3 regions of the Pseudoalteromonas sp. SG44-1 genome follow, and region 3 is predicted to be linked to each of the others. Evidence: predicted binding sites of a transcription regulator. Region 3 holds the regulator's gene; each other region holds the start of a gene.

Region 1 (4,291 bases), on a different contig from region 3:
GTATGGTTTATATGGCACTTCCCTATACCATTGTACTTACGGTTGTTGGTTTAAGCTCTACATATCTAGGGCTTAGTGAGGTAACTGATTTACTCTATCAATGGGGTTGGATTGAACACCACAGCGCAAGCTTACAAAGTATAGGAAGTTCAGGGCATTAAATATCCAAACTCTGGACAGTAAATCCCTTAACCCATATTTAGGTTAAAGAGTAAAAAACAAAGCTGCTTCGGCAGCTTTTTTATTGTTACAAATCATATTTATCCTTGCGCCTAGTTTAATGACTAAGTCATAATTCATCTACAAATTATAGATTGGATATTTTATGACTTGGTTAGCAAATTTAGCCCAACAGCGCAGTGCTTGGTTACTGCTCGCTTTTAGTGCTTTTATTTTTGAAGTAATCGCATTGTTTTTTCAATATCAAATGGGCTTAGAGCCATGCATTATGTGTATTTACCAACGTACTGCCATGCTGGGGTTATTAGCCGCAGGGTTACTCGGTGCAATTAAACCCACGAATGTAATATGCCGTCTAACAGCATTTTCTGCATGGGCAGTTGCCAGTATTTGGGGTTATTTAATTGCACGCGAACATATCGATATGCAAACTACCACCGATCCTTTTGCGTTTAGCTGTGAATTCGAACCTAATTTCCCATTACCATTGCACGAATGGATGCCACATTTTTTTGCTGCAACAGGTGACTGTGGCAACATCGATTGGCAATTTGCAGGGCTAAGTATGCCGGCGTGGATGGAGATCATTTTTGCCGCATTTACTCTGATACTAATGGCCGTTGTAGCAAGTCGTTTAATAATTAAAAAGTCGCTGTGATGATGGCATTATTTTCAAGTCAAGTAACGCAATTAAAATCGTTTAAAATACGTCAACGTCAGCAAATAATTGCGATTGCAGTGAGTATGTTAACTCCAATGCAAAAAATCAGTTTGCGTATTATAAAGCTGGTTTTATTGATCCCAGTATTTCTATCATTAGCGTATGTTGAAGGTTGGTTGTTACTTCCAGCTTTACTTCTGGCCGGGTTAAGCTACCCGTTGTTAACCACTCCAGTCGAAATTCAATTCTCTAAACGCTATTTAAGGCACGCTATTAAGCAATTTGAGCAGGGCGAATAATTCGCCCTGCTGATTTTTAGAATGTAACTTTGCCATCCAATTTAGCGACTAATTTTTCGCCAATACCTTTCACCTGCGCTAAATCTGCAACAGACTTAAACTTGCCTTGCTTGGTACGGAAATCAATTATCGCTTGCGCTTTTGATTTACCAATACCCGGCAGCTGAGTAAGCTGTTCGACTGTTGCTTGATTCACATTGACTAACTGAACTTTCTTCATACTTTCAGCAGTCTCTGTTTTAGTTACAGCTGCGCTACTAGGCAATGAAATAGCTAAGCCAAGCACTACCACTATTAAAGTTAAAAACTTCATGTTTCTCCTCCATGATATCCATACGTGGACTCAATTAATAGTTGATTTTAATGCCTTCACTTTTGGACTACCTCCAAATAAAGTCATACTAAAAAAGTGCGACTATTTAAATAAAGTAAAGTTGTACCTCTTTGTCAAATCCTAGTAGTAAAAAATAAAAATGTTCACTTGCAAAAAGACCAATAAACAATTACTGTACATAAAAACAGTAATCAATCAAGGTGAACTTGTTATTCACCAAGCAAATTGGCAGGAGAAATCATGGCTGTTGTTGTTAAATATGTTGTAGAGAGAAACGGAGTCGAGCGTATGACGTTTACTACTAAAAAAGAAGCTGACGCGTATGACAAAATGCTTGATATAGCAGAGTCGCTTGAGGTTATGCTTGAGAAAGTTGATGTGCCACTAAGCGAACAACAAATCGAATCGCTCGCACTTGAGATTGCTAAAAGTAAAGACGACTTTATGAATGTACTTAAAGGCGGCAAAGAGGCAATACAGAAAACACCTACGGCGAAAGTAAAAAAAGAAAATGTAGCGTCGATTAAAGCCAGCGCAGATAAAGAAGCAAGCTAAAAAATTACAAGTTAACTTACTAAAAAAGGGCAATTAATTGCCCTTTTTTAGTTATAAAAATTACTACCCGTTATAGCCCTCGTTCAACTTCATCAAATAATTCGGTGATCTCTTTATTTGGTGGCGCTGTTGATAAGCTCACTGTAATGATTGCAATTGTTGCAAGTATAAAGCCCGGTATAATTTCATAAATGATACTGCTGAGGCTCTCACCATTTATAGTGATTGGCGCGTATATCCAGATCAACACTGTCCCTGCACCCACAACCATGCCACTGATCGCACCTTGTAGATTCATTCGCTTCCAATACAAGCTAAGTAATACTAACGGGCCAAACGCAGCCCCAAAACCAGCCCATGCATTACTTACTAAATCTAAAATAGAACTATCGCGATCATAAGCCAAATAAATAGCAAATAATGCAACGAGTAGTACACTAATTCGCCCAACTAAAACCAGCTCGGTTTGTGATGCATCACGGTTTAAATAAATTTTATAGAAGTCTTCAGTCAAAGAGCTTGAACAAACCAATAACTGAGATGAAATAGTACTCATAATCGCAGCTAAAATAGCAGCAAGTAAAAAGCCGGCAATAAGTGGATGGAAAACCAATTCAGATAATACTAAGAATATCGTTTCTTTATCGTCAATCAGCATTTGATTTTCGATCATGTAAGCGGCACCAAATAGTCCAGTTAACACTGCACCAATCGCTGATAAAGTCATCCACGACATACCAATACGACGCATAGTTGGCATATCTTTCACTGACCGTACTGACATAAAACGTACTATGATATGCGGTTGACCAAAATAACCTAAGCCCCATGCCATTGCAGAAATAATAGCGATAGTTGAACCACCAGCAAACCAATCTAACATATTAAGCGAGTGGACTTCGCTCTCTTTCGGAGCGCTTAACAGCAAGTCATAGCTGGCATTAGCAAGTGTGTCTAACACTGGCTGGTCTAGCATCGTATAAGTAACAATAGGTACAGCAAGTAGCGAGACAAACATAATGCAACCTTGCACAAAGTCAGTCAAACTAACAGCTAAGAAACCACCAAACAATGTATAGAGTACGACGACTCCGGTTGTCACATAAAGCCCTGTTTCGTAACTCATCTGAAATGAGTTTTCGAATAATTTACCGCCAGCGACAACGCCTGAAGAAGTATAAAGTGTAAAGAAAACGATGATCACGATTGCCGAGATGACTCGTAATATATTTTTATTATCAGCAAAACGATTAGCAAAGTAATCTGGGATGGTAATCGAGTCATTCGCTTTTTCAGTATAGACACGTAGCCTTGGCGCGACTAAAAAGTAGTTTGCCCAAGCACCAAGTACTAAACCTATCGCAATCCAAACTTTACTTAAGCCAAATAGATACATAGCACCGGGTAAACCCATAAGTAGCCAACCACTCATGTCCGATGCACCTGCAGATAGTGCAGCTACAGCTGGTGATAAACTTCTGCCACCCAACATATAACCCGACACATCGGCGGTAGACTGCTTATAAGCGTACAAGCCAATACCTAGCATTACGATAAAATACGCAGCTAAAGAAATAATCATTCCAGTTTCCAAACTCGCCTCCAACTCTGAAGTTAAAACCTGGCTTTCAATCCTAATAATGACTCATAAATCAATACTATATAAAGTCATTATTGGTGTAAAAACCAACCTAGAACTTGACTATATCACGCAAAGGGTGAATAACTCCACTTACTGAGGTAGCCAAGTAATGATATAAGGTGGAGTTGTTTTTATCTGATGGTTAATTATTTAACTACAGAACATGGTAATTAATACTTAATTACCTTAGGATTAGATCGATGATGTATCAATTAATTAATACTATAGCATTGATATTCTAAATATAATTAATGCTATTTATGCTGTTTTATCTTATATTGCCCAAGTAATCGCTTAACTGATGTGGACCCGCTGTTTATGTATTTTTATGCTGCACGCCAACCAATTTTAGATCGAAACAAACAACTTGTAGGGTATGAGCTACTCTTTCGTGATGGCGTTGATAATGTATTCCCTGATATTGATGGTGACGAGGCAACCACTCGGCTAATTGAAGGTAGTCAATTCAATTTTGGTTTAGAAGATCTCACCGATAATAAACCAGCGTATATCAACTTTACGCTTGAAACATTACAAAAAGGCTACCCAACTCTGCTTGGTAAAGATCAGATTGTTGTAGAAATACTCGAAACAATTCAACCTGGGAAACGCTTGCTCGC
Region 2 (4,291 bases), on a different contig from region 3:
AATAGCACTTATTCAAGGTATCAAGAAAGTACGTGCAGTGCTTCGCTCAGAGCATGGTAAAGGAAAAGTAGACAGCCAAATTTTTATTGCTGAAGACAAGCGCTTAGAAAAGCTCCAATTACGAATTAATATTGAAAGCCAGATTAAACGAGGTATCTCAGCGCGCTCTGCGAATATGGTCGGTTCTGCACGCCAATACTTTGAAAAAGCGTACGCAACTGTATCAGCAGTAGCTTATAGCGACGATTATATAACTACAAAACGCCAAGAACTCGAAGGTTATTTAGAAGCAATAAGCACCGACCTTAAAGCCTCCAATGCAACTGCACTGAAGAAAAAAGCAGAGCAAGAACAAGATGATTTAGACGTGCTTTTTGCACCAAAGAAAAAGTGGTAAACCACTTTTTCTTTGTATTAACTTAGGATAAAAACGCAAATTTTATCACAAACATCGCTGTCAATATCCACACACTGATGCTTACTTGTTCTCGTTTACCACACAATACTTTAACAGCTGTATAAGAAATAAAGCCCAGTGCAATGCCATGAGCAATGGAGAATGTTAGCGGCGTCATCAGTAATACCACACTCACTGGAATGGCATCTGTCATATCATCCCAATTTACAAACTTGAGGTTTTGTAGCATTAGCACCGACACGTATAAAATAGCTCCCGCAGTTGCATAAGCTGGCACCATTTTCGCCAAAGGTGCAAAAAACATCATCAATAAAAAGCACATTCCTACAACCACAGCTGTAAGTCCTGTTCTGCCACCCACAGACACCCCTGCAACTGACTCTATATATGAGGTTGTGGTCGAAGTGCCCAATACTGAACCGGCAATGGTTGCGGCACTATCAGCACTTAATGCTCGTCCTAAACGTGGCATATTACCTTTTTCGTCCGCTAAGCCTGCTTTTTGAGTTACCGCAACTAAAGTGCCTGATGTATCAAATAAATCAACGAACAACAATGCAAAAATGACGCTAAGCATTGACAACTCAAATGCCGCTGAAAAATCAAGTTGCATAAAAGTAGGCGCAATTGAAGGTGGCATAGATATCACGCCTTGATACTCTACCAAACCCAGACTTAGCGCGATCACAGTTACTAATAAAATACTGATCAAAACACCGCTTTTAAAATCACGATAAAGTAGCGCTGCAATAACAAAAAAGCTAAAAATAGCCAACAATGGACCGGCAGCCGTTATATCACCCAGCTGCACTAATGTTGCAGGGCTGGCCACAATGATCCCGGCATTTTTAAGCGCAATTAACGCTAAGAACGCTCCAATTCCTGTTGCAATGGCTTGCTTTAACACCAATGGAATAGCATTAATTATCCACTCCCTGACTTTGAACAAACTCAGGAACAAGAAAATACAGCCCGACATAAACACAGCCCCTAATGCTGCTTGCCAGGTATAGCCCATACCTAATACAACACCATAAGTAAAGAAGGCATTAAGCCCCATACCAGGAGCCAAAGCTAACGGATAATTTGCCCAAAAGCCCATGATAAAGCAGCCAATAGCGGCAGCAATACAAGTTGCCACAAACGCAGCACCTTGATCCATACCAGCTTCAGCCAACATAGCAGGGTTGACAAACACAATATAAACCATAGTAATAAAGGTAGTGAGACCAGCAATACATTCGCGGCGCACAGTCGAGTTGTGGTCGCTAATTTTAAATAACGCGTCGAGCATAAGTGAGTTTCATTTTAGATGACAATAATTGCGTGATTTTATCATATATTTCAAGAATAACAGGACAATTAACCTGATATTAGACTAAACTGAGCAGGTAAATGACAACAATAATATGTGTGGCACTATGACAGATACCTCGCCAATTGGCTTAGATTTAGAACAACAGTTAGAAAACGTATTATCGTTTATCACCCAACCGAGCAAAGCCCCACACAGTGCGGTTAAAGCTGATACTCCTGATAACACTGTTAATAAAGCCCTGTATTATTTAAAAAATGATCAACCTCCTCTCGCAGCTAAATGGATGCGCTTAGCTGCAATGTCAGGTAATCAGCGAGCCCAATTTTATCTCGGATTATTTTTTATCAAAGGCCAAGGCGTACCTACTAGTGTTTTTCATGGCGCGGTATGGCTAAGTTTAGCCAGTAGCCAAGGCTATGAGCCTGCAGCAACTGCCTTAACTGATTTACGTAAACATCTAACCACCCGCCGCTTTAAAGATGCCCAGTGTTATGCAGCAACACTGTATGAGCAAATACACCAACAGCAGTTTGCTCACCTGATCCCCAACTCACCTTGAAAAGGGACTAATCTACCCTTTTCATTAAAATCAATTGCCACCTCAATGTAACTAAGTAATATATTGTTTTATAAAAATTATTTTATTTTATGCACATTTCCAAAGCTGATGGTATCAAATAAATATAAAAATCGTTCAAAAAGATAGCAAAAAACACTTGCACACAAACACTGTATAAACTACTGTATATGAGTACTGTATAAACAACCAGTGAGTGAAACTTATGTTACAGCCAATTACCGTCAGAACAGTTAAAAGCTATCAACAAGATAATTTAAGCGCATCAGTAAATTTGATTCAGATAGAAGATGAGATCTCTGCAACTTTTGAACTTCTAAAGGTGTTACACCATTACAATAATAAAAACGCATGGACGTTACTGATTGCACCGGATCACGTACCAAGTAAAGCTTTACTCGATTCATGTTCTATTGATACCAGTAAACTATTAGTGATCAGGCAAAAGCATCTGGTTAATTTAGAGTATGTACTAAATTCTGCACTACATAACGGTAACTTTGCAGCGGTGATCACCTGGACAGACATTGTGAGAGACAATCAAATAGCTAACCTGTCATTAAAGTTAGATCAAGCCAGTGCAAAACTATACTGTTTTACTAAAACCCAACAAGCTACAGAGATAGCATTAGCACAATAAGCTGTTAAAATGCCGTTTTTTAATAAAGCGTATTTTAATTATGACCTCACTCACTGACAGTCTTTGCTTATGTGGCAGCGAACAAAGCTATAGCGATTGCTGTGAAAAATTGCATTTAGGCAATATACAAGCAACAAGCCCAGAGCAACTAATGCGCTCTCGCTTTGTTGCTTATGCCTTAAAAAATGCTAAGTATATTTACCAAACTTATGCACAAGAAAAACAAGCAGCAAACCCACTCAGAGAAATTGCCGATTTTGCTAATAGTTGCCGCTTTATAAAATTAGCCGTGATCAGTGCAGATCAGCAAGAGTACACTGGTTGTGTTGAATTTTGTGTTAGCTATTTTTATCAAAACTTGTTTTGCCAACTGCATGAAAAATCAAGCTTCATAAAAGAAGATGGCCAGTGGCGTTATCTCGATGGTGAGATCTTCCCTGTTGCAGATATAAAAATTAGCCGCAATGATGAATGCCCGTGTGGTAGTGGTAAAAAATATAAAAAATGCCACAGCGTGTAACACTTTCTTAGAGTATAGTTTTTACCGTAAGTATTTATAAATAATCATAAATTCAAAAAACTCGCAAGCCAATGTGGTCTGTCTAAGTGCGATTAACTCTTTGTTGCTTAACCTAAATTTTGGTTCATGTGTTTTCTAACGCATTGATTTAAAGCACTAATATTACTTTTACTCTCCAGCCAAAATTTTCAGGGAAAATAAGGCGAATTTACGCGTCAATAGCATGCCTATTACAAATAAATTCAACGCAGTTAACATTGAAAAATAGCCGCTGGAGATAGATTTATTATCCGAAGCTCAGATTACTTCCGCCAGTAGAATAACGCGGTAGCAGTAGCGAGCCCACTAGGTTAAAAACCTCTTGTCACGATTAAATCACTCCTAGATTAAACAAATTTTAATTCTGAAAGGTCAACATACTCTAGTACTTCACAACAACACCTATAAACAACTAACTCATCCATAAAGCATATCAATATTGCGTTAGAACCAGCCCCGTAACATGCAAATATCTAGTCATATCAAAAAACAATAAAGGAACAAATGTTAACTAAATTTCAAGTATCAAAAAACACTATAATAAAAACTAGAAAATAAATCGTTATTATTTTTATATTTTTTTAAATAATTAAAACAAAACCTAACCCATTAATTTTAATTAAATATATTTATTTAAAACGCATAAAAACAAAACTAAATGATGAAATTAAAACTAATCAATCAGTAATTAGCATTGCAGAAAGTCATTTTTAGCGCAATAATGCCACCGGTAGCACTGCAGTACAAGCATAAACAGGACTTGATTGTGTTAACATTTT
Region 3 (4,291 bases):
ATTTAGCCTCCGAAGTTGCATCAATCGCGGCTTGTATCTGACTCGGTTGAATTACATCCCCAGTGTCATTGCCCCATGCATTACGCTTATAGGTGATCACAGCTGCTAGCTGCTTGATTGATAACTGCTTGTCAAATGCTTGCATAGCGGTACCTGGGCGACCATGAAGCACTACATCAATATGATCTTTAATATCTCCTAATACTACCGGACTGCCTTTGAGCGCAGGGAAAACCCCCGGTAAGCCCATACCTGTTGGTTGGTGACACGCAGCGCAACTGGCCATATAGACTTGCTCGCCGAGTGTCATTAATTCTTCTTTTGGTAATGTTTGATCTAATAAGGCAGCATCAGCAATTGCAGCGTTTGCTTTTGCCTGCTTAGCTTCGCTCAGCCAGTTTGCAAATGCTTGCTCAGATTTAGCTTCAACCACCACAGGCATAAAGCCATGATCCTTTCCGCATAGTTCTGCACATTGCCCTCGATAAATGCCCTCTTCATTAATTCTGGTCCAAGTTTCATTGATAAACCCAGGGTTAGCATCTTTTTTCACTGCAAAATCAGGCACCCACCAAGAATGAATAACGTCGTCTGAGGTCATTAAAAATCGTACTTTTTGATTAATTGGCAACACCAAAGGTTTATCAACCTCTAGTAAATAGGTGCTTGATTTATCTGCTTGGTTGGTAATTTGTTCTTGCGGGGTAGCTAAAATAGAGTAAAAAGAAACATCTTCTCCCATATACTCATAATGCCACTTCCATTGAGAACCAGTAATTTTAATGGTGAGATCAGCCTTACTGGCGTCTTCCATCGAAATTAAGGTTTTAGTGGCGGGAACAGCCATGGCAATTAAAATCACAAATGGGATTGCCGTCCAAAGGATTTCAACTTTAGTACTTTCATGAAATTGGGCTGGTTTTGCCCCTTTAGATTTACGGTGGTGGATCAGTGCCCAAAACATCACGGCGAACACGATGACCCCAATCACACAACATATAATAAATATTGTCATGTGCAGCTGATAAACATCATTACTTATATCTGTTACGCCCTTACGCATATTAAACTGGCTATTAGCCAATACTTGCTGCGGTAGAACAAACAATATAAGCCACAAGGTAGAGCTCAATTTACCCATGTGACGGCTCCTTTAAATGCTATTGCAAAACGCAAAGCGAAAAGGCGGCACAGCTTTATTCGCGCCAATTCGTTATTTTTTATTGTTACTGAATATTAACGCAACCCTAAATTATGCTATTGAGCAAAATTGTTAGACTTTTAAAGTAGCTGTTAACACAGTGTATTAACCAATTAGTTAAAAAACGAACAATTAGCAAGTTTTAAGAGCAATTAAATTCTTTTTTGGTGCATAAATAACAGCTAAAAATCAGCGCGTTATTTTGTAATTAGGGATAATATTAGAGGGCTAAAAGTAGCTGGTAAGTAGATTTGATAGGGCTTAGGACGCTATAGCTAAGTATAAAATCTAGCCATTAAAGCGGTAAAAAATTAAATGCACCAAACTTCACCAATTTGGTGCAAAATATAGATCAAAAAATTTACATCCAATCAGCGTTGCGGATCACCCCAACAGCCAACCCTTCAATATTGAAAGATTCATGTTCAAGATCCACTTCAATCGGTGAAAATTCATCATTTTCAGCATGTAAAAAAACTTTTTTACCTGCTTTTTCAAGGCGTTTTACTGTTACATCGTCATCAACACGGGCAACCACCACCTGGCCATTTTCAGCAACTTGAGTGCTGTGTACAGCCAATAAATCGCCATCCATAATACCAATGTCTTTCATACTCATGCCTTGCACACGCAGTAAAAAATCAGCAGCCGGTTTAAACAAGAGTGGATCTATTTTGCAATGACTTTCAACATGCTGCTCTGCCAAAATAGGCTCACCAGCGGCAACTCTGCCTATTAGAGGTAAACCAAGTTGTTCCGGCTCATCCTCTTCAACTAACTGAATACCTCGACTGGCACCGGGCTTCATTTTAATAACGCCCTTTTTCGCTAATGCCTTTAAATGTTCTTCCGCTGCATTAGCACTTTTAAAACCTAACGTTTGCGCAATCTCAGCACGGGTTGGCGGCATACCGGTATCTTTAATAAAAACTTTAATAAGTTCGAGAATTTGAGCTTGGCGATTCGTTAATGGGCGCATACAACTGGTTTTCCATACAGTACATTTAACTGTGAGTATATACAGTTATCTGAAAATCGCAAATATAAATTGGCTTAAAATCGCGCCGTTAATAACAAGCTCATACTATTTAAACCACTTCCAGAATCAAGCGCAGATCCAAGACCAAACTTTAATGCTACATGTTGATTAAACCAATATTGCGTTTGCAGTTCATAGTTGTCTTTTAGATTTTTCTGATTACGAATATTAGCAACGACTCCCACTGACCATGCTTGATTTACATAATAAACCGCCTGCCCCTGCACATAACGATAACGCCCTGCCAATTGCTTTAGCTCTAAATCCCAACCTTGATTGCTAACTATATTTGTCCAACGAACATAAGGAGCATAAGTCCATTCAACCGCGACTCTTTCATTATCTTTGCCAAACCACATATCATGGCGCTCTAAGCGACTGTAATATATATTGAACCCTAGTTGTAACTGCTCATTCATTTGCTTACCAACAGCGGCACTCACTAAATAATCAGTATTTTGCCAATAGCTATTATCCTCACAGAGGCGCTGCGCGCTGGCACTAATAACTAATCCTGCGGGACCATAGATGGCAGCATCGGCATTTAAATAGCTAAAATCATCATTAGCAAACCCACCAATAGCATAATTATTGACTTGATTTAAATACGCTTTTAGCTCGTATGGACCAGTCAACGATTCAAGATCTTGCGCAAAATATCGATACCGTGCGCCTAAAAAAGATTCATCTAAACCAGCTAAATCGGTAAAACCAATATCGAGTTGATGTTGGGTACTAGCAACAGCCTGCGGCTGAGCAACAAGGCTCATTAATAATATTGCACCACATCCAAATACCTTTACTTTCATCCTTAAGATCCATTAACAGTTAGATAATATAGGTACATTTTATCTATTTTTATGATCTTAACTGTAGGAAAATGTTTAAAAGTGTAGACTGATTTAGTAAATAACTTAGTGAGGTAGACAGATGAGTATTTGGTATCAACCGATCACCCTAGCACAATGTAAGCAACTTGATGACGGCATAAGTGGTCAAGGCACATTGATGAAAACCATGGGCATTGAAATAAGTGAAATAGGCGATGATTATTTAGTAGCAACGATGCCCGCGATCCCAGCTCATCATAACCCTATGGGTATGGTGCATGGCGGCGCAAATGTTGTACTTGCAGAAACGGTGGCGAGTTATGCTGCAAACTTTGCTGTTGATTTTACAAAGTTTTATTGTGTTGGCCAGGAGATCAATGCCAATCATCTAAAAGCATCACGTAATGGTATATTAACCGCGATAGCAACACCACTACACTTAGGCAAGCGTACATCCGTATGGGAAATAAAAATCACCAATAGTCGTGGAGAACTGTGCTGCGTATCAAGAATGACCGCAGCAATTGTAGAGCGAAAAGGCTAACTTGAAAGTGGATAAATTGTAATTTCAATACCTGCGCCAATAGCAGAAATACGCAATAAAGTATCGGCACTGAGCGCTTGATTAAAGCATTTTGGCGAAGTGCCTGATTCAAAGCCAATATCAAAGGTGCGCTTTGAGCATGATAACCACTGCTTTAATGCATTGCGTGAGCAAGATTCAATTAACTCACATAAGTGGTTAATCGCTTTATCTGGTGAGATAACGTCTTCATTAGACTCAATACGTGCTAGTTGACGGTACTCATCTTTATCGTAATGCAAAACCACAGCACTTTTTTTTAAGTCTGCAACTAACAAACTAATATCTTGCTTTGATTCAAGCTCTAGATCTACATTTAAAAATTGAATTTCCGACATTGTTTCATTTTTACCCTGCGTTAATAACAACGCAAACTTTAACCTAATTTTGCGTATATACCAAATCTAGAGTAGCTAGTTTTATTTTGTTGATGCGACAATTTGCCACATTGGCAAACTCAATATAATTTATAGAATACCGCACTAATAACAAACAGGTAGTCACTATGGATAAACGCATTTTTAAACATGCGCGTAAGTTTCACAAATGGTTAGGTTACTTATTAGCGCTACAAATTTTTGCATGGTTACTCGGTGGTTTAATTATGAGTGCTATACCGCTTGAAAAAGTTCACGGTA

What was found. The regulator LexA, encoded in region 3, represses DNA repair genes until DNA is damaged. The targets are predictions, from matches to a motif close to TACTGTATNNNNATACAGTA.
Region 1: a site for LexA is predicted at 1,645-1,664, ahead of H5187_RS06930 (YebG family protein). Genes of this name have one in related genera too.
Region 2: a site for LexA is predicted at 2,489-2,508, ahead of H5187_RS14115 (SulA-like leucine-rich domain-containing protein). Genes of this name have one in related genera too.

The regions. Positions count from the first base shown of each region.
Region 1 covers NZ_JACJEW010000010.1:88,744-93,034, reverse strand. The annotation lists gene nhaB (sodium/proton antiporter NhaB) at 1-161, shown strand, start outside; gene dsbB (disulfide bond formation protein DsbB) at 326-838, shown strand; gene H5187_RS06940 (DUF6170 family protein) at 838-1,140, shown strand; gene H5187_RS06935 (ComEA family DNA-binding protein) at 1,157-1,453, opposite strand; gene H5187_RS06930 (YebG family protein) at 1,715-2,029, shown strand; gene putP (sodium/proline symporter PutP) at 2,100-3,611, opposite strand; gene H5187_RS06920 (EAL and HDOD domain-containing protein) at 3,990-4,291, shown strand, end outside.
Region 2 covers NZ_JACJEW010000029.1:15,376-19,666, reverse strand. The annotation lists gene H5187_RS14130 (hypothetical protein) at 1-397, shown strand, start outside; gene H5187_RS14125 (NCS2 family permease) at 420-1,712, opposite strand; gene H5187_RS14120 (sel1 repeat family protein) at 1,840-2,295, shown strand; gene H5187_RS14115 (SulA-like leucine-rich domain-containing protein) at 2,519-2,953, shown strand; gene H5187_RS14110 (YchJ family protein) at 2,994-3,473, shown strand.
Region 3 covers NZ_JACJEW010000026.1:22,931-27,221, reverse strand. The annotation lists gene coxB (cytochrome c oxidase subunit II) at 1-1,141, opposite strand, end outside; gene lexA (transcriptional repressor LexA) at 1,563-2,180, opposite strand; gene H5187_RS13150 (hypothetical protein) at 2,255-3,049, opposite strand; gene H5187_RS13145 (PaaI family thioesterase) at 3,171-3,614, shown strand; gene H5187_RS13140 (hypothetical protein) at 3,611-3,991, opposite strand; gene H5187_RS13135 (hypothetical protein) at 4,159-4,291, shown strand, end outside.